Regions from separate parts of the Caulobacter sp. CCNWLW153 genome, predicted to be linked through region 2. Evidence: riboswitches for the same ligand, from Rfam matches in the RefSeq annotation. Region 2 holds a riboswitch; the other holds the start of a gene.
What was found. Region 2 has a riboswitch for glycine ahead of V6S85_RS13730 (TonB-dependent receptor domain-containing protein). Riboswitches for the same ligand answer to the same signal wherever they lie in the genome.

Region 1: another riboswitch for glycine. It lies ahead of gcvT (glycine cleavage system aminomethyltransferase GcvT); the one in region 2 lies ahead of V6S85_RS13730 (TonB-dependent receptor domain-containing protein).

What each region holds. Positions count from the first base shown of each region.
Region 1 covers NZ_JBAKFV010000015.1:33,388-42,496, forward strand. Annotated here, with positions in the region: gene V6S85_RS20970 (class I SAM-dependent methyltransferase) at 1-505, shown strand, start outside; gene V6S85_RS20975 (TonB-dependent receptor) at 634-2,988, opposite strand; gene V6S85_RS20980 (dihydrofolate reductase family protein) at 3,327-3,908, opposite strand; gene V6S85_RS20985 (site-specific DNA-methyltransferase) at 4,121-5,203, shown strand; gene V6S85_RS20990 (hypothetical protein) at 5,214-5,606, shown strand; glycine riboswitch at 5,798-5,889, shown strand; gene gcvT (glycine cleavage system aminomethyltransferase GcvT) at 6,048-7,160, shown strand; gene gcvH (glycine cleavage system protein GcvH) at 7,176-7,541, shown strand; gene gcvPA (aminomethyl-transferring glycine dehydrogenase subunit GcvPA) at 7,717-9,060, shown strand; gene gcvPB (aminomethyl-transferring glycine dehydrogenase subunit GcvPB) at 9,057-9,109, shown strand, end outside.
Region 2 covers NZ_JBAKFV010000008.1:27,490-36,598, reverse strand. Annotated here, with positions in the region: gene V6S85_RS13730 (TonB-dependent receptor domain-containing protein) at 1-1,823, opposite strand, end outside; glycine riboswitch at 1,960-2,052, opposite strand; glycine riboswitch at 2,056-2,144, opposite strand; gene V6S85_RS13725 (ABC transporter substrate-binding protein) at 2,411-3,487, opposite strand; gene V6S85_RS13720 (response regulator transcription factor) at 3,545-4,207, shown strand; gene V6S85_RS13715 (sensor histidine kinase) at 4,204-5,568, shown strand; gene V6S85_RS13710 (hypothetical protein) at 5,565-5,891, opposite strand; gene V6S85_RS13705 (glycosyl hydrolase family 8) at 5,924-6,928, opposite strand; gene bcsD (cellulose biosynthesis protein BcsD) at 6,939-7,412, opposite strand; gene V6S85_RS13695 (cellulose biosynthesis protein BcsC) at 7,409-9,109, opposite strand, start outside.

The DNA of each region.
Region 1 (9,109 bases), on a different contig from region 2:
GAAGGCCCTGGCCGAAGCACATCCCGGCTGGACCTTCGTCGGCGTCGATCCGGCCGCCGAGATGCTGCGCGGGGCCGAGCGCCTGTTGGGCCCGCTGAACGACCGGGTCGAACTGGTCGAGGGCTATGTGGAAGACGTGGCCGACGGCGATTTCGACGCCGCGACCTGCCTGCTTACGCTGCACTTCCTGGGCCACGACGAGCGCCTGCGCACCGAGCGTGAGATCCGCCGGCGCCTGAAGCCCGGCGCGCCCTTCGTCGCCGCCCACGGCAGCTTCCCGCAGGATCCCGACCAGCGCGACGCCTGGCTCGACCGCTACGCCGCCTTCGCCGTCGCCTCGGGCTTCGACCCCGTCCAGGCCAGGAGCGCCCGCGACGCGGTGTCGGCCAGCGTCAACATGCTCGACCCGCAGGAGGACGAGGCCATCCTGCGCAAGGCCGGCTTTACCGACGTCACCCCGTTCTACGCGGCCTTCTCCTGGCGGGCGTGGGCGGCGTACGCGTAAGCGCCGCCGGCCAGGGTCGCGGCGGCGAAAGCCAGCAGGATGGAACGGCGCAGCGGGTATCCTTGCCTCAGGCCGGCGGACGACCGCCGGCCTGAGGCCCATGCAAGGTTCAGATCAGCCGACGCCCCCTAGAAGTCGAAGCCGATCGTGGCGAAGAACTGCCGCGGCGCCGACGAGTGGAACACCAGGATGCCGCCCGCCGCGTCGTCCGGCGCGAACACGCTGCTGTCGAAGTTCGAGGCATAGCGCTTGTCGGTCAGGTTGGTGACGTTCAGCGAGGCCTTGGCGCCCTTCATGAAGCCGACTTCGCCGAAAGCGTAGCTGACGCCCAGGTCGAAGGTCGTGTAGCCGCCGAAGCTCTGGTCGTTGGTGTAGGTGTAGTAGCGGCGGCCGGTGTACTTGCCCTGCAGCGAGGCCGAGAACGGACCGCGCTTGAGGCTGACCACGCTGGCGAACATCTCCTTGGGCGTATCGACCTGCTGTTTGCCGGCCGTCTTCTTGACCACGCAGGTGGTCGTGCACCAGTTCAGGTCCTCGTCGTAGGTCGACTTGTTGTACGAGGCCGAGTTGTACCAGTTCAGCCACGACAGCGGCTTCCACAGCACGCCCAGTTCGGCGCCCTTGCTGGTGACGCTGCCGGCGTTGTGGAAGGAGTTGCCGCAACCGGGGTTCTGCTGCTGATTGGTCGGGCAGGGATTGTATTGCAGCAGGCGGTTGTCGAAATCGACCTCGTAGGCCGACACCGACACCTGCAGGGTTTCACCCACGTAGCGATAGCCGGCGTCGAAGCTCTTGGAGGTTTCCGGCTGCAGATACTTGCCCTGGGCGTCCCAGACGGCCTGCGACACCGATTGCGGACCCAGTTTGAAGCCGCCCTGGAACATCGCCATGTTCTCGGCGTAGCTGGCGAACACCTCGTGGCCGGGGGCGATGCGCCAGCGCGCGCCGGCTTCCGGCAGGAAGCTGTCCGACGCCTTCAGCGAACCGCTGGCGAACTGGGTCGAGGCCGCGGCCGGGGCCTTGGCGATGCCCGGAAGGGCCGTGGCGGTCGACTTGGCGTTGGTGCTCTTGAAGCCGAAGTCGATGCTCAGCGCGTCGTCCAGCAGAGTGATGGTGTCCTGCACGTAGAACTGCTGGGTGGTCCAGTCGGTCTTCTGCACCCACTGGGCGGTGTCGGGACGGCCCTTCAGGTACCGCGCCAGGCTGAACGGACCGGTGACGTTGGTCCAGATGTAGCGGGCGGCGCTGCTGGTGTTCTGCTCCAGCCACAGGCCGGCCTGCAGGTGGTTGAAGCCGTGGGTCCAGGCCAGGCTGGCGATCACGCCGTCGCGGTCGATGGTGTAGCGGGTGTCACGGATCTGCACCGGCAGGTCGTCGGCCGTCGACGCCGTACCCTGGTTCGACAGGCCGGTGATGAAGTTGTTCCCCGCGCCCTTGTTCTCGTGCTTGTAGACTTGGCCGTGGACCTTGAGGCTGTCGGTCACGTCGAAGTCGGCCGCGACGTAGAACAGGTCGTCGTTGCGCAGGATCTGGCCGTTGGTGAAGGTGACGTCCGACAGCTTTTCCGGCGCCGTCGAGGTCACGCACTTGGAGGCCAGCGAGGCCACCGAGCAGGCGGCTCGCGAGACGTAGGCGTCCCAGTTGGGCGCATAGCCGCCCCAGTCCCAGCCCAGGCGGTTCAACATGTCCTTCGACAGATAGGCGTCGTCGGCCTGGTTGGTGCGCGAGATGTCGGCGAAGGCCGTGACCTGGCCGCGCTCGCCCTTGTAGGTCAGCTTGCCGTTGAACTGCTTGCCGGTCGACTTGTTGTAGACTGGCTGGTTCACGAACAGGTCCTGCTCGCTGTACTGGCCCGACAGATAGGCCGACCAGCCGTTGCGCTCGCCGGTGTCGAAGCGGGCGAAGGTGCGCAGGGTGTCCTCGCTGCCGAAGCTCTGGCTGATCGACAGGCCCATGGCCTTCTTCGGATCGCTGGAGCTGTAGATCAGCGCGCCGCCGAGGTTGCTGGTCGACGGGATCGACAGGCCGGCGATGCCGGTCGCCAAGTCGGCGCGACCCAGGTTCTCGGAGATCAGCGCCCGGCTGATCGTCAGGCCATTGTAGTTGTTGTAGGCGCCGTCGCCCAGCGGCATGCCGTCCAGCGTGTAGCCGAGGTGGGTGGTGTTGAAGCCCCGCACCTGCAGCGACAGCGACTGCTCGTTGACGCCCAGGGCGTCAATCGACTGGGCCATCACGCCAGGCAGGAAGTTCAGCGCCTTCTGCACGCTCGTGCCCGGGGGCAGCACTTCCAGGCTGGCCGGCGTCAGGGTCGAGACCGAGCGGGTCTGGCCGCTGCCGACCACCACCACGCCGTCCAGTTCGTCGGCCGCCGCAGCCGAGGCCGTGCCGGCCGTGGCGATCGCGGGCGCTTCGGCCGCGTGCACCTGGCTGGCGAGCATAAGACAGGCGGCGATAGCGAGCGCGCTCGCGGACCTCTGCAACATTCCGGCGTCCCCCCAAAGAAAAACGCCGCGGGGACTCGTGCCCACGGCGCCGTTACTCAGACGCCGCGTCTATTTCACAGGTTGATGACACTTTTTCTGCAACAGCAAAGATCGCGCCATCTACAGTCATCAGCCGCCAAAGCCGCGCGAAGACGGGACGACAACTGTTTGCGCGGGCGATGACGGTCGCCCTCACCCGCTCCCCACCGAGCTTCCCCGCGAAGGCGGCGATCCAAGCTGACGTCCAGGCCAAGGCCCGGCCGCGGAGAACCTCGCCATCACAGGGGAAGGCGGGGCGCCGAGAGAGGCAGGGAGAGCGTTCAGGCTGTGAATGCAGCTCAGGGCCCCGAAGGCCGCGCCTCCCTGGAGCGCTCCCTCCCCCGCCCCGCCTTGACCGGCAAGAGCTCGTAGTCCAGCCGCACCACCCCCATGGCCAGCGAGGCCGCGCCGCGCAGGACGAGACCCCTGGGCGGCCCCGTGCGTTCGGGAAACAGCGGCGCGCCCTCGCCCAGCAGCACGGGCGCGATCAGCAGCGACAGGCGATCCAGCGCCCCGTGCTCGGCGAAGGCGGCCAGAAGGCCAGCGCCGCCGACCACCCAGGCGTCGCCGTCGTCGAGATCGCGCAGGCGGTCGACCAGGGCCGGCAGGCCTTCGCGCCAGAACCGCACCCCGCGCTGCACCGGGTCGCCCCGCCGCGAGGTGACGACGAAGCCGCGCTTGCCGGCATAGGGCCAGCCCATGCCCAGGCTGGGGATCTGGTCATAGGTCGCCCGGCCCATGACCACCGTGCCGACAAGGTCGATGAAGGCGCCGTAGCCGGGATCCACCTTGCGGAACGGCGCCAGCCACTCGACCCCGCCGCCGGCGTCGGCGACGCGGCCGTCGAGGCTGGACGCGATGAACCCACGGATCAGCGCCATGCCCCCTCACGTCCCCCAAGGTTCTCGAACGATCCCAGCGCGGCCGAGCCCTGCGCGTCTCGGTCGAGTCCACGATAGAGAACATTTGCGGAACATCAACCACCATTAACCGCTTTTCGAATCGCGATTAACCAGTGGCTAACCATGACCGTTCATTCCCGGGTAACCACGGGACTCCATGATTCCGTTGGGTGTTTTGCAAGGAAGCGGACATGTCGTTCGGGCCGGAAACCATCATTCAGGGCGATTGCATCGAGGCGATGAACGCCCTGCCCGAGAAGTCGGTCGACCTGATCTTCGCCGATCCGCCCTACAACCTCCAACTCGGCGGCGACCTGCTGCGTCCGGACAATTCCAAGGTCGACGCGGTCGACGACCACTGGGACCAGTTCGAGAGCTTCGCCGCCTACGACAAGTTCACCCGCGAGTGGCTGAAGGCCGCCCGCCGCGTGCTCAAGGACGACGGCGCGATCTGGGTGATCGGCAGCTACCACAACATCTTCCGCGTCGGCGTGGCGGTGCAGGACCTGGGCTTCTGGATCCTCAACGACGTCATCTGGCGCAAGACCAACCCGATGCCCAACTTCAAGGGCACCCGCTTCGCCAACGCCCACGAGACCCTGATCTGGGCCTCCAAGAGCCAGAACGCCAAGCGCTACACCTTCAACTACGACGCCCTGAAGATGGCCAATGACGAGGTGCAGATGCGCTCGGACTGGACCATCCCGCTGTGCACCGGCGAGGAGCGCATCAAGGGCGCCGACGGCCAGAAGGCCCACCCGACCCAGAAGCCCGAGGCCCTGCTCTACCGGGTGATCCTGTCGACCACCAAGCCGGGCGACGTGATCCTGGATCCGTTCTTCGGCGTGGGCACCACCGGCGCCGCCGCCAAGCGCCTGGGCCGCAAGTTCGTCGGCATCGAGCGCGAGGCCGAATATATCGAGCACGCCAGGACCCGCATCGCCCAGGTGACGCCGATCGCCCCGCAGGACCTCGAGGTCATGGGCTCCAAGCGCGCCGAGCCGCGCGTGCCGTTCGGCACGATCGTCGAGGCCGGCCTGCTGCATCCGGGCGACACGCTCTACTGCGCCAAGGGCGCCCACGCGGCCAAGGTGCGCCCCGACGGCTCGATCGCGGTCGGCGACCTGACCGGCTCGATCCACAAGATCGGCGCCATGGTGCAGTCGGCCCCGGCCTGCAACGGCTGGACCTACTGGCACTTCAAGACCGACGCGGGCCTGGCCCCCATCGACGTGCTGCGCGCCCAGGTGCGCGCGGCCATGCCGCACGCCTAAGATATCAGGCGTGAAAGAAGGCCCCATCGGCGTTCGCCGCTACTGGACGATCGGCTGCCTGGCCGTCGTGCTGACCATGCTGTGCACCTCGGCCCTGCCCGACAAGGCCGGCTTTCCGCTGAACCTGGCGGGCCCGCTGGTGCAGATCGTCGGCTGCGCCGTCCTGGTGCTCATCGGCCGCCGCCGGCTGGGCGGCAAGGCCAACCTGGCCTTCATCGGCCCCGCGGCCGGCGCGATCATCGTCTGGGGCGTCTATCTGTGGACGGCGAGCTCGGGCATGGGCCCGACGGCCGGACCGGCCGCCTGGCTGGGCGTCACCCTGCTGGGCGTGGCCATGGGCGCGACACTACAGTTCCTGGTGCTGGGCTTCGTGGGCCAGGGCGGCGCGGTGAAGAAGGGCTGAGCTCCCTTCTCCCCTTGCGGAAGGTGGCGGCCGAAGGCCGACGGATGAGGGGTCTAAAGCCCTCTCCGCCAACGTCTGAGAGACCCCTCACCCGACCCGCCGCGCGGGCCACCCTCTCCCACAAGGGGAGAGGGATCCGGCGGACGACTCCGCCGCGCTTGACTCGCCGCCGACCGTCGCTCATTGAGCCCCTGACCCTCGCGGGAGACGTCGGGATTCGTGTCCCGAGGCCGAAGGCGCAACCGCCCCGGAAACGCTCAGGCAAAAGGACCGCGCGGGTTTAGGAACGCTGGAAAGAAGCCGCTCGAAAGGGCGGCTCGCCGAAGGAGCAAGGCCACTCTCAAGCAGAGGCCGGAATCTCTCAGGCCAAAGGGACAGCGGGGGCGCGACCAACCGGCGGAAGCCGGAACCGTCGCCGACCCCGTTTCGGAGCCCCGCCGCGTGTCCACCGACGATCTCAAGAAGACCCCGCTGTTCGACGCCCACGTGGCGGCCGGCGCCCGCATGGTCCCGTTCGCGGGCTATTCCATGCCCGTCCAATACAAGGACGGCGTGCTGAAGGAGCACCTGTGGACCCGCGAGCATGCGGGTCTGTTCGACGTCTCGCACATGGGCCAGGCGCGCATCCGGGGCGAGAACCCGGCCAAGAGCTTCGAGAAGGTGGTCTCGGCCGACTATCAGGGCCTGAAGGCCGGCAAGCAGCGCTACGGCGTGCTGCTGAACGCCGAAGGCGGCGTCATCGATGACCTGATGACCGCCCGCCCCGACGACGACGGCCTGTTCGTCGTGGTCAACGGCGCCTGCAAGGACAACGACTACAAGATCATCGCCGAGGCGCTGGCCGGCGAGGCCACGGTGGAGCGCCTGGAAGACCGCGCGCTGCTGGCGCTGCAGGGCCCTGAAGCCGCCGCCGTGCTGGCCGCCCACGTGCCGGAAGCCGCGCAGATGGTGTTCATGGACGCCAAGGCCCTGACCGCCTTCGGCGTCGATGCGATCATCTCGCGCTCGGGCTACACCGGCGAGGACGGCTACGAAATTTCCGTGCCCGCCGACGCCGCCGCCCGCATCTGGAACACCCTGCTGGAAGACGAGCGCGTCAAGCCGATCGGCCTGGGCGCCCGCGACAGCCTGCGCCTGGAAGCGGGCCTGCCGCTCTACGGCCACGACCTGGACGAGACCGTCTCGCCGATCGAGGCCGGCCTGAACTTCGCCGTCGGCAAGAGCCGCCGCGAGGCCGGCGACTTCCTCGGGGCCGAACGGATCGCCAAGGAGCTGGCCGGCGACTTGGCCCGCGTCCGCGTGAACCTGAAGGTGCTGGAAGGCGCCCCGGCCCGCGAAGGCGCCGAGATCGCCGACGCCGACGGAAACGTCATCGGCAAGGTCACCAGCGGCGGCTTTGGTCCCAGCTTCGGCGGCGCCATCGCCATCGGTTTCGTGCCCCCGGCCCACGCGGTGATCGGGTCCACGCTGAAAGTCATCGTCCGGGGCAAGCCGGCGGCCGCAGAGGTCGTCGCCTCCCCGTTCGTTCCCACCCGTTACGTCCGCAAACTCTAGATCCAGGGCCAGACCATGCGCTTCACCAAGGACCATGAATGGGTCGCCGTCGAAGGCGACATCGCCACCGTCGGCATCACCGCCTACGCCGCCGAGCAGCTGGGCGACGTGGTGTTCGTCGAAGTTCCGGAAGTCGGCAAGACCGTGGCTCAAGGCGAAGGCCTGGCCGTCGTCGAGAGCGTCAAGGCCGCCTCGGACGTCTACGCCCCGGTGTCGGGCGAAGTGGTCGAGGCCAACGCCGAGCTGGGCGATGCGCCCGAGACCGTCAACGCCCTGCCGGAAAGCGGCGGCTGGTTCGCCAAGCTGAAGCTGTCCAACCCGGCCGAGGTCGACGCCCTGATGGACCGCGACGCCTACGAGGCGTTCCTGGCGACGCTTTAAGGAAGAACCCTTCCCCCTTGATGGGGGAAGGGCAGGGTTGGGGGTGACCCCACCGACTCTAGACTTGGAGCGTGGCGGACGCCGAAACCGCTGACACTTTCGGCTGCCACGCTCTGGAGACACCCCCATCCCCGCCCCTTCCCCCATCAAGGGGGAAGGGAGAAGGACCTGATTGATGCGCTACCTCCCCCTGACCCCCGAAGACCGCGCCGACATGCTCGGCGTGATCGGCGCGGGCTCGATCGACGAGCTGTTCGTCGACGTGCCGGCCGTCGCCCGCCGCAGCGAGCCTGTGGACCTGCCCCATCACGCCGGCGAGATCGAGGTCGAGCGCGAGCTCCTGCGCCTGTCGCGCCGCAACCGCTCGGCGGCCGAGGGGCCGTTCTTCGTCGGGGCCGGGGCCTATCGCCACCACGTGCCGGCCACGGTGGACCACATCATCCAGCGGTCGGAGTTCCTGACCAGCTACACGCCCTACCAGCCGGAAATCGCCCAGGGCACGCTGCAGGTGCTGTTCGAGTTCCAGAGCCAGGTCGCCGCCCTGACCGGCATGGATGTGGCCAACGCCTCGCTCTATGACGGCTCGACCGCCACGGCCGAGGCCGTGATGATGGCCCAGCGCGTCACCCGCAAGAACAAGGCCGTGCTGTCGGGCGGCGTCCACCCGCAATATGTCGGCGCGGTCGAGACCCTGGCCCACGCCGCCGGCGTCACCACCCTGCGCCTGCCGGCCGCCATCGACGCCGAGGACGCGGTGATCGCCGCCATCGACGCCGACACCGCCTGCGTCGTCGTGCAGACCCCCAACGTGTTCGGCACGGCCACCGACGTTTCCAAGATCGCCGAGGCCGCCCACGCCGCCGGCGCCCTCCTGATCGTGGTCACCACCGAGGCCGTCTCCTACGGCCTGCTGAAGTCGCCGGGCGCCATGGGCGCCGACATCGCCGTGGCCGAGGGCCAGTCGATCGGCAACGGCCTGAACTTCGGCGGCCCGTATGTCGGCCTCTTCGCCTGCCGCGAAAAGTTCGTGCGCCAGGCCCCCGGCCGCCTCTGCGGCGAGACGGTGGACGCCGACGGCAAGCGCGGCTTCGTGCTGACCCTGTCGACCCGCGAGCAGCACATCCGCCGCGACAAGGCCACCAGCAACATCTGCACCAACAGCGGCCTGTGCGCCCTGGCCTTCTCGATCCACATGAGCCTCTTGGGCGAGCAGGGCCTGCGCCAGCTGGCCTCGCTGAACCACCAGAAGGCGCTGGCCACGGCCAAGGCCCTGGCGGCCATCCCGGGCGTCGAGATCCTCACCCCGCGCTTCTTCAACGAGTTCGCCGTGCGCCTGCCCAAGGACGCCGCCGAGGTCGTCGAGACCCTGGCCGCCCACGGCGTCATCGCCGGCGTGCCCTATTCGCGCCTGGAGCCGGGCGCGGGCCTGGACGACGTGCTGCTGGTCGCCACGACCGAGACCACGCTCGACACCGACATCACCTTCTTCGCCAAGCTGCTGGCCGGAGCCGTCCAATGAGCATGAACAATGTCGGACGTCCCACCCGTCCCGAAGCCTCCAATGACGA
Region 2 (9,109 bases):
CGGAAGCCCGGGAAGAACTCGTTGGTCGCGCCCAGCTTCCACGACCAGATCGAGCCGGTGGTGTCATAGTCGCTGATGCGGGCCGCGGCGTTGACTTCCAGCTTGTTGAGCACCGGCACGTCGCGGATGACGGGCACCAGCACTTCGGCGAAGGCTTCCTTGACCGTGAAGCTGCCCGACATGGCCGAGAAGCTGAACGAGGTGAAGGCCTTGGCCGTGTCGAGCGCGCCGACCGAGCGGTCGACCGACTCCTTGCGGGCCTCGCCGCCGACGGCGATCGAGACGGGACCGGCCGGCAGTTCGAAGGGCTCGCCGCGCAGGCTGAAGCCGCCGACGTCGATCTTGCTGGTCTCGCGCATGCTGGGCGTGCCGGTGACATAGGCAATGGCTTCGGCCGACGGCGCGCCTTCGCCGAACAGGTTGATCGGCACGCAGTTGCTGGTCGGGTCGGTCAGGGCGACGCGGCAGACAGCCTGGCCGGTGGTCGGGCTGATCACCGAGTCCACGGCGTTGGCGTAGTTCTGGGTCAGCAGGAACCCGGGGGTGTCGATGTTGTTCTCGTTCTCCCCGTGGCTGTAGTAGGCGCTCCAGCGCCAGCCGTCGCCGAACGCGCCGTCCAGGGCGATCGTGCCTTGGGTCGCCACGCGCTCGAAGTCGATGGTCGAGTACGACAGGTCGCTGTTGAAGCGGCCCATGGTGAACTGGGTCTCGCCGGCATTGGCCAAGGCAGTGCGCACGGCGGTCGGCAGGAAGGCGTTGTCGGCCTTGATCGTCAGGTTGCCGCGGTTGTGGTCGCCGAACCAGACGTAGTCGTTCCACATCCGCGAGTGGCGCAGCTCGGCGGTCAGCTTGACGCTGTCGGTCAGGTCGTAGGTGACGCTGGCCATGGTGGCGTAGCGGCGCTGGGGCGTGACCAGCGGCGACAGGTCGTCGTTCGAGGGGCCTTCCCCGCCGATCGAGTTGGCGCCGCTGACCGCGCCGTAGTCGAAGTCGCGCAGGCTGCCGTCGGGGTTGAAGGCCTTGCCCTTCAGCACGCCCGACATGATCAGGCCGCCATAGGCCGCGTTCGAGAAGCCGACGTCGGGCGCCAGCTTGTAGCGGCCGTCGCCGTTGGGAACGGTGGCCCAGCGGCCGATGTTCGGACGGCTGTTCTTGGGAACGACGCCTTCGTTGTTGAGGAACTCGCCGCCGATGACGAAGTGGCCGCGGCCGTCGGCGAAGCCGGTGCCCCAGGCGCCTTCGACGCGCACCTGCTCGGCGTCGTCATAGGACGAGATCCCGCCCTCGACGCCCAGCTTCCCGCCGGTGAAGTTGCGGTCGATCATGATGTTGGCCACGCCGGCCACGGCGCCCGAGCCCCAGGCGGCCGAGGCGCCGCCGGTGACGACGTCGACGCCTTTCACCAGGACGCTGGGCACCACGTTCAGGTCGTTCTCGCCCGAGAAGCGGCGGCCGTCGATCAGCACCAGGGTGCGGCTGATGCCCAGGCCACGCAGGTCGAGCGGCGCGTTGCCGGCGCCGGTGTTGGTGCCGGTGGTCTGGGCCGAGGTGGTGGCGCGGAACTGCGGCAGGTCGTTCAGGGCCGCGGCGATGTTCGGACGCGCGCCGACGGCGAGGTCGGCGTCGGTGACCCGCACGGTCGGGGTCGGGGCCTGGAAGCCGGCGCGGTCGATGCGCGAGGCGGTGACGACGATCTCGCCGACGCTGTCGTCGGCCTTGTCGCCCGAGGTCTGGGCCAGGGCGGCGCCGTGCAGGGCGAGCGCCGCGGGCAGGATGCTGGCGCCGATCAGCAGGGCGCGGCGGGAGTGACGTGAAAATGCCAAGTGAGATCCCCTCTCAAACATGCAGTCGACAGTCGCCCCCGCCCCGAACGCCCATGAACTGGACGATCCAGGAGCCGCGATCCGCCACCGGCGCACGATGCGCCGCCCGCCAGATCGCAAGGCGTTCCTCTGCCCCCGCTGTCCTGTTGGCCTGAGAGATTCGGAACGCGACCGCGCCCTTGCTCCTTCGGCGAGACGCTCCTCTGGGAGGCGCGCCTGCTTTCCAGCGTCCTTGTGCTCCGCGGTCCTTTTGCCTGAGCGTTTCCGGGGCGGTTGCGCCTTCGGCGTCGGGTAGAACCTGATCTCTTCCGCAAGAGCAGGATCAGTTAGGCCGGGCGTTCCGATGTCGGCAAAACCAGAGGAGACGGCATGTTTTCCTCGCGTGCCGGCCGGTGCGCGGGCACGTTCTTCCTGGCGATCAACCCTGGGGGTTCCGCCATCGCGCGTCGGTTTCAGCCGATCGGGGGCGCGTGACAGGTCGGTGACAGCTTCGCGGCGCGGGCGCACGGCGCAAAAATGGGCTGGCGCTCGGCCCAGCGGGCCGATTTGCACAAATAAAGATCACATATTGCCCAAAACGAGAGCAATCAGTCTCGATTACCCCGGGCGCGACGCCAGCGCGCCAGCATGTCCGCCCGCCGTCCCTGGTCGAAATTGGCCAGCAGGGCCGGCCCGACCCGGATCGGCCGCCCGCCCGGCGGCGGGGCAGCGCCCAGCCCCTCGCGGATCGGCGTCAGCCGCGCCTGCGCCAGACGCCGCTGGCCCTCCTCCGACATCAGGTAATCGAGGAACAGTCGCGCGGCCTTGGGGTGCGGCGCGGCGCGGGTGATGAACGCCACCCGCGCGATCGACAGATAGTAGTCGCTGGGCACGACATAGCCGATGTCCGGCCCCTGCCCTCGCGCCCACCAGTCGGCGTAGGAGCGGTTCATGTCGTAGGCCAGCAGGTGCTTGCCCGAGGTGACGCTGGCCAGGATCGGCGCGCCCGGCACGTAGAGGCCAGGATCGGAAGCCGCCAGGGCGTCGTAAAGCGCCCAGGCGTCCGGATAGACCAGGGTGTCGCTGGACAGGTAGAGAAAGCCGACCCCGCTCTTTTCGGGATCGTACATCGCCACCTTCCCGCGCCAGCGGGCCGGGTCGTCGCGCAGGGCCGCCAGCAGCGCCGCGTGGCTGCGCGGCACGTCCTCTTCCTTCAGCAGGCGCTTGTTGTAGGCGAAGACGATCGGCTCGGCGGTGACCCCGAAACCCTGGTCGCGCCATACCGCCCAGGCCGGCAGGTGACGGGCCTCGGGGCTGCGGTAGGTCTGGGCGTAGCCGTCGTTGATCAGCTTGACCTGGATGTCCATCGACGAGCTCCAGGCCACGTCGGCGACCGGTGCGCCGCTGTCGGTCTCGGCCATCACCCGCGCCTGCAGCGGGCGGGCGGCGACCTCGACCATGGTCAGCTTGATCTTGGGAAAACGCTTGCGGAACCCCTCCGCCACCGGACCGTAGACGCCGGTGTTTACATAGACGACGACCTCGCCCTCGCGCTGCGCGCCCATGACGTCCCAGCCGCTGGTCGCCTGGCCTTCGACGCGCGGCGCGCACCCGGTCGCCAGCGCGGCCAGCCCTGCCGCGCCGATCAGGCCCAGCGCCCGGCGTCTCTTGACCTCGACTGTCAATCGGCGTCGGATGGTCGGCGCTCCCCTCGTTTCGCGTCGTGACCCGCTACATCCCCGATGAAGATACTCGTTGTCGAGGATGATCCGCCTCTGCGCCGCTCGCTGACCGCCACCCTCGAGAGCGAGGGCCACGAGGCCGTCTGCGCCGAGACCGGCGAGGCCGCCCTCGCCCTGGCCCTGCCCGGCGACTTCGACGCCATGATCCTAGACATCGGCCTGCCCGACATCGACGGCTTCGAGATCCTGTCGCGCCTGCGTCGCGAGGGCTTTTCCACCCCGATCGTCGTGCTGACCGCCCGCGACGCCGTGCAGGACCGCATCGCCGGCCTCGACATGGGCGCCGACGACTACGTGCTCAAACCCTTCGACCCGTTCGAGCTGGTGGCCCGGGTGCGCGCCGTGGTCCGCCGCAAGAGCGGCTATGCCGCCCGCATCGTCACCCTGGGTTCGCTGACCTGCGACTGGGAGGCCGGCGCGGCCTGGGTCGGCCAGCGGCGGCTGGACCTGCGCCCCCGCGAATGGGCCGCGCTCAAGGCCCTGGCCATGCGCCCCGGGCGGGTGGTCGACCGCGGCCAGCTGGCGGCCGAGGTGTTTCCCGACGAGCAGCCCGCCTCGCCCAACGCGCTGGAGGTGCATGTGGGCCGGCTGCGCCGCAAGCTGCTGCCCGATGGCCCGCAGTTGCAGACCCTGCGCGGCGCCGGCTATCGGCTGGATCCGTGAGGCGGCGGCGTCCGCCCAGCCTCGTCGCCCGCCTGCTGATCGCCCAGGTGGCGCCGTTGGCCCTGCTGGGCGCGGCGCTGGCCCTGGCCGGCGCCCTGGCCGCCCACCAGGTGGTGGAAAAGACCTCCGACCGGCTGCTGGCCGGCTCGGTGGCCTCGATCGTCGCCCAGATCGGGGCCGAGGACGGCCGCGCCAAGGTCGCCCTGCCCCCCTGGTCGCTGGGCCTGCTCGACAGCCCCGAGCGCGATGCGGTGTTCTACGCCGTGCGGCAGGGCCCCAGGCTGGTGACCGGCTATGACGACCTGCCCCACCCGCCGGCCCCGCCGCCCAACGAGACCGACTTCGCCTATGCAGACATGCGCGGCTATCCCGTGCGCATCGCCCAGGCGACGGTGATGGTGCCCGGCGTGGCCGACCCCGTCGTGGTCGCCGTGGCCCAGAGCCTGGACTCCCGCCGCGCCAGCGTGCGCGAGTTGCAGTTCAACTTCATCATCCTGCCGTTGCTGCTGGTGCTGGTCGCCGCAGCCCTGGTCATCCCGGCCGTGACCTGGGGCCTGGCCCCCTTACGCAGCCTGACCGCCGACCTGACCCGCCGCGCCCAGTCCTCGCGGCCCGACTTCGCGCCTGTGCGCGACCTGGACGCCCCGGCCGAGCTGTCGCCGGTGGTGGCGGCCTTCAACCGCCTGATGCCGAGCCTGGAGCGCTTCACCAAGGCGCTGGAGCGGTTCTCGGCCGACGCCTCGCACCAATTGCGCACGCCGCTGTCGGTGATCATCGCCAACCTGGCCCTGGTCGAGCGCACGATCGAGACCGAACCGCAGAAGTCGCTGCTGAAGGACTCGATGGCCGCCGCCGCCAACCTGCGGCAGGTGCTCAGCCAGCTGCTGGCCCTGGCCCGCTCGGAGGCGATCGCCGTCGAGGGAACGAGCGACCTGCGGCTGCTGGTCGAGACCATCGCCGCCGAGGTGGCCCGCGACTATCCGGACGTGATCTTCCGCCGCCGCCTGCCCGAGAGCGCCATCGCGGCCGGCAACGCGGTGCTGGTGGGCGAACTGCTGCGCAACCTGGTGTTCAACGCCTGCGCCTACGGGCGGGGCAGCGTGTCGCTGGCGGTCGCGGCGCAAGGCCCGTCGCTGGGGCTGACGCTGTGGGACCACGGCCCCGGCGTCGCGCCCGAGGAGATCGGCCGTATCTTCAGCCCGTTCTTCCGGGGCAGGAGCAAGACCGAAGCGAACGGCGCCGGGCTTGGGCTGGCGATCGTGCGCTCGATCGCCCAGCGCCTCGGCATCGGCCTGGCCGCGCGCACGCGCGCGCCGCGGCCGGGACTGGTGGTGGAACTGCGGTTCGCCGCGGCCGACTAGGCCCGCGCGACCATGCGGCGGAAGATGTCGTCCAGGCGGGCGCCGGCCGGCTTTTCGGCGGCGGGCGCGGCGGGCTGGACCGGCGCCGGCTCCGGCTCGCAATAGGCCTTCAGGAAGCCGGACTCGACGGTCACAGCGTCCTCGTTGGCGGCCGGGGGGCAGCCGAAGACGTTGCGCAAGGCCAGGGCCATGGCCTCGCCCTCGCTGAGGGCGGCCTGGGCCTCGACCACCGGCGCTACGTCATCGAAGACCTGCTCGAACACCTGGTAGGGCAGGTTCGCCTGGTTGATCATCGAAAAGAGTCGGTTGACGTCGCCAGCCATGGTTCGGCTCCACCGCTTCCAGCGGTACGGGGTTAAGGTCGTTTGCGTCCCTTCTCCCGCCCCGCCATTTCGGCGAGCAGGCCAAGGGCCGAAGAGTAGTACGTGCGATCCTGCGACGCTCCCCGCAGCGCCTGGATCGACGGGTCGTTCAAAGCCAGGGCGGCGATGGCGACACCACCTCCAGATAGCGGAAAGTCGGCTTCCCGCCCGTCGGACATATTGACCCATGCCGGTGGCGGTTTTTGGGCTTGAATCTTTCCACGCCAATACGCCGCGGTCTCGCGCGCCAGCGAATCTTCTCCGCCCCAGGCGAGGTAGAGGGGCACGCGAATAGCGTCGAAACCGAATAATGGAGGTTTTTCAGGCGCTAAGGCCAAGCTGCCGTCATTGCGCACCAGAAGCCAGTCGGGAGGCAGTTTCTGCGCGCCGAACCGCCCCTCCCTGGCCAGTTTGACCCCATCGGCGACCAGGGTGCGCCAAGGCGCCGCAGGGCCGTCCTCGACGGCGAAGTCCTTGAGCGCCGGCAGCACGAAATAGGAGGGGTTGGTGACGACGCCCGCCGGGCTGCGGAAGCCTTCCAGCCCGGGCAGCAGCACGGTGCGGCCGCCGACCTCGACCACCAGCCGCTCGGCCACCGCCTCGCGCATGGCCTTGGACGCGGCGAGATAGTCGTCGTTCTTCCAGCGCCGCCCGGCCCGCAGCAGCGCCCAGGCCGCCAGGATGTCGCCGTCGGAGGCGTTGTTCTCGTCGGCGACGGCCGGCGTCGCCCGAGGATCGTAGCGCCAGGCCAGCAGCGGCGCGTTCTTGCGGACGAGGTTGGTCCGGGTCCAGGTCCAGGCCCTGTCGAAGGCCTCGCGGTCGCCGCGCCCCTCGGCCAGCAGCATGGTCCAGCCCTGGCTTTCGCTGTGGCTGACCCCGCCGTTCTCGGGATCGATGGTGCGCCCGTCGGGCTGCACGTAGGTCGCCTTGAACTGCGCCCAGCCGTCCGGCGGCCGCGCGCAGGCGCCCGATCCTCCGGCCGCCGCCACCAGCGCCACCGCCAGCAGCCTAGACGCGGTGCTCGAACACCAGCGGAGAAGCCAGGGGATCACGGCAGGTGGTGACCCCGCCCGGGCTCCCCTGCGCCGCCAGCCAGGCGCCGTAGGCGCCCGCCAGAAGCTCGGCCATGAGGGGCGGCCAGGCGCGCTCGTCGTCGTCTTCGAGAACATTCGGACAGGCCCCATGGGTGATGAGGATGTGGCCTTCGGCCACGGCGAGCTGCACCCAGCCCCAGTCCATGGCGTCGAGGATCTCGTTCAGCCGCGCCTCCAGCTCGTCCAGCGTCTCGAGCTTGGGCAGGGCGTGGCGGCGGGCCATCCGCTCGCCCGTGGCGCACAGGAAGCGCTTGACCGCGCCCTTGTCGGCCACGGCCGCCAGCTCGTCGGCCAGCGCCGCCAGGAACGGCGCCCACTGGCCGCTGACCCGTCGCCGGCGCAGGTAGCCGAGGTCCTTGGACCGGGGATCGAATTCGCTGGCGCTCATCGGCCGCCATCTCCGCCGAGGATCTGCTTCACGCCCACGCTGACCGCGGTCTCGTTGTAGACGCCGAAGGTGTTGAAGTTGACCGCGCCGCCGATGCTGGCGCCGGGCCGGAACTGGTAGTCGGCCGACAGCCCGCCCGATATCCCGAAGCCGCTGGCGCTCTGGGCCAGGTAGCGCGGGAAGACGTCCGCGTCGGCCTGGGCCAGCGTCGTCAGCTCGCCTTGCAGCGCGGCGTCCATCGGGAAATAGGCCGCGCCGGCCTGGTTGTAGGTCTGATAGCCGGGGGCGATCGCGCCCTTGAACTTCCATGCGCCCTGCCTGGCGGTGACGCTGATCGGCGCGGTCAGGCTGGTGAAGGTCTTGGGGCTGAAATAGCCGCCATGGCCCAGGCTGAAGAAGTTCTGGTTGTTGTCGAAGCCCTGCTGGTTGAGGTTGAAGCCGACCTGAACCTCGGTTTCGCCGCGGCGATAGGGCCGGATGTAGCCGCCCAGATTGATCTGGTAGCCGTCGTTGTCGGCCACGTGCTCGCCGTCGTAGTGGCTGTAGCTGGCGTCGCCGTAGAGGCCCGAATAGCCGTCGTCATACGACAGGCTGACCCCGCCGCCGGTGCGCATCACCCTGCCCCAGCGCTGGCCGGTGACCGGGTCGCGGGCGCCGGCATAGGCCACCACGCTGTCGGTGACCGGGCGCCGCTCGATCCAGGCCTTGCCCTGGCCGTTGGCGCCCAGGCGCGGCGAGAAGGTCACGCCGCCGGCCACGTCGATGTCGCCGAAGCCGATCGGGGTCGTGCCGATGTCGGCCTTCAGCGGCCCGGCTTCCATGGCGAGATTCACCGACGCGCCCGAGGCGCTCTGCGGCGAGGCGGCGCGATAGACGGGCGCGAACTCCCCGACGATGGCCCGGGCGTTGACGATCTGGTTGCCGCCATAGCGCTGCTCGGCCGAGCCCGAGGGCGTGCCGCCGTCGATGCTGACCGGCGAGACCGAGGCGATGAAGCGCACTTCGCCGAGGTTGGCCGAGGCCGAGGCCGTGGCCGACAGTTCGTGCAGCCGGCCAAGGCCCGCCTCGCCCGAGCGGGTGCGGATCTGGGCCGAGCCCGCGACCTGCGCGGCCGTGCGGGCGGTGATCTCGGCGATCTGGCGGTCGATGTCGCCGACCACCGGATCGCGGACGGCCGGGGCCACGAACGGGTTGCCCGGCGCGGGGGCCACGCTTGTGGTCGGACGCGGCGAGGCCGCCTCGCCCGCGCGGCCGTTGCGGCCGGTGAACGGGAAGGCGACGCCGGCGAAGTTGCGCTCGCTCGTGGTGGTCGGCGCGGCGGCGGGAGCCAGCACGCCCGCCAGCTGGTCGCCGCCCGAGGCGACGTCGACGCCCAGCAGCGGGGCCGCGGCGGCCGAACCCATCAGATCGTAGCGACTGGCCGCCACCGGCAGCACCGGCGAGGTGCGGGCCGGGACGCCGCCGCTGGTGAACGGGTTGGGCCCCAGGCCCCCGCCCGGCGCGGCGTTGGAGCCGCCGGGCGCCAGCACCGCGTCGAGCCCCGAGCCGAAGGTCGGCGTGCGCTCGCGCAGGAGCTTGGCGGTGCGCAGGGCTTCCAGCGCGCCGCGCTCGTTGCCGGCCTGGCGCTCGACCCGGGCCGAGGCGAGATAGAGGTCGGCGTCGCGCGGCGAGGCGGCGATGGCCTGGGCCAGGGTGCG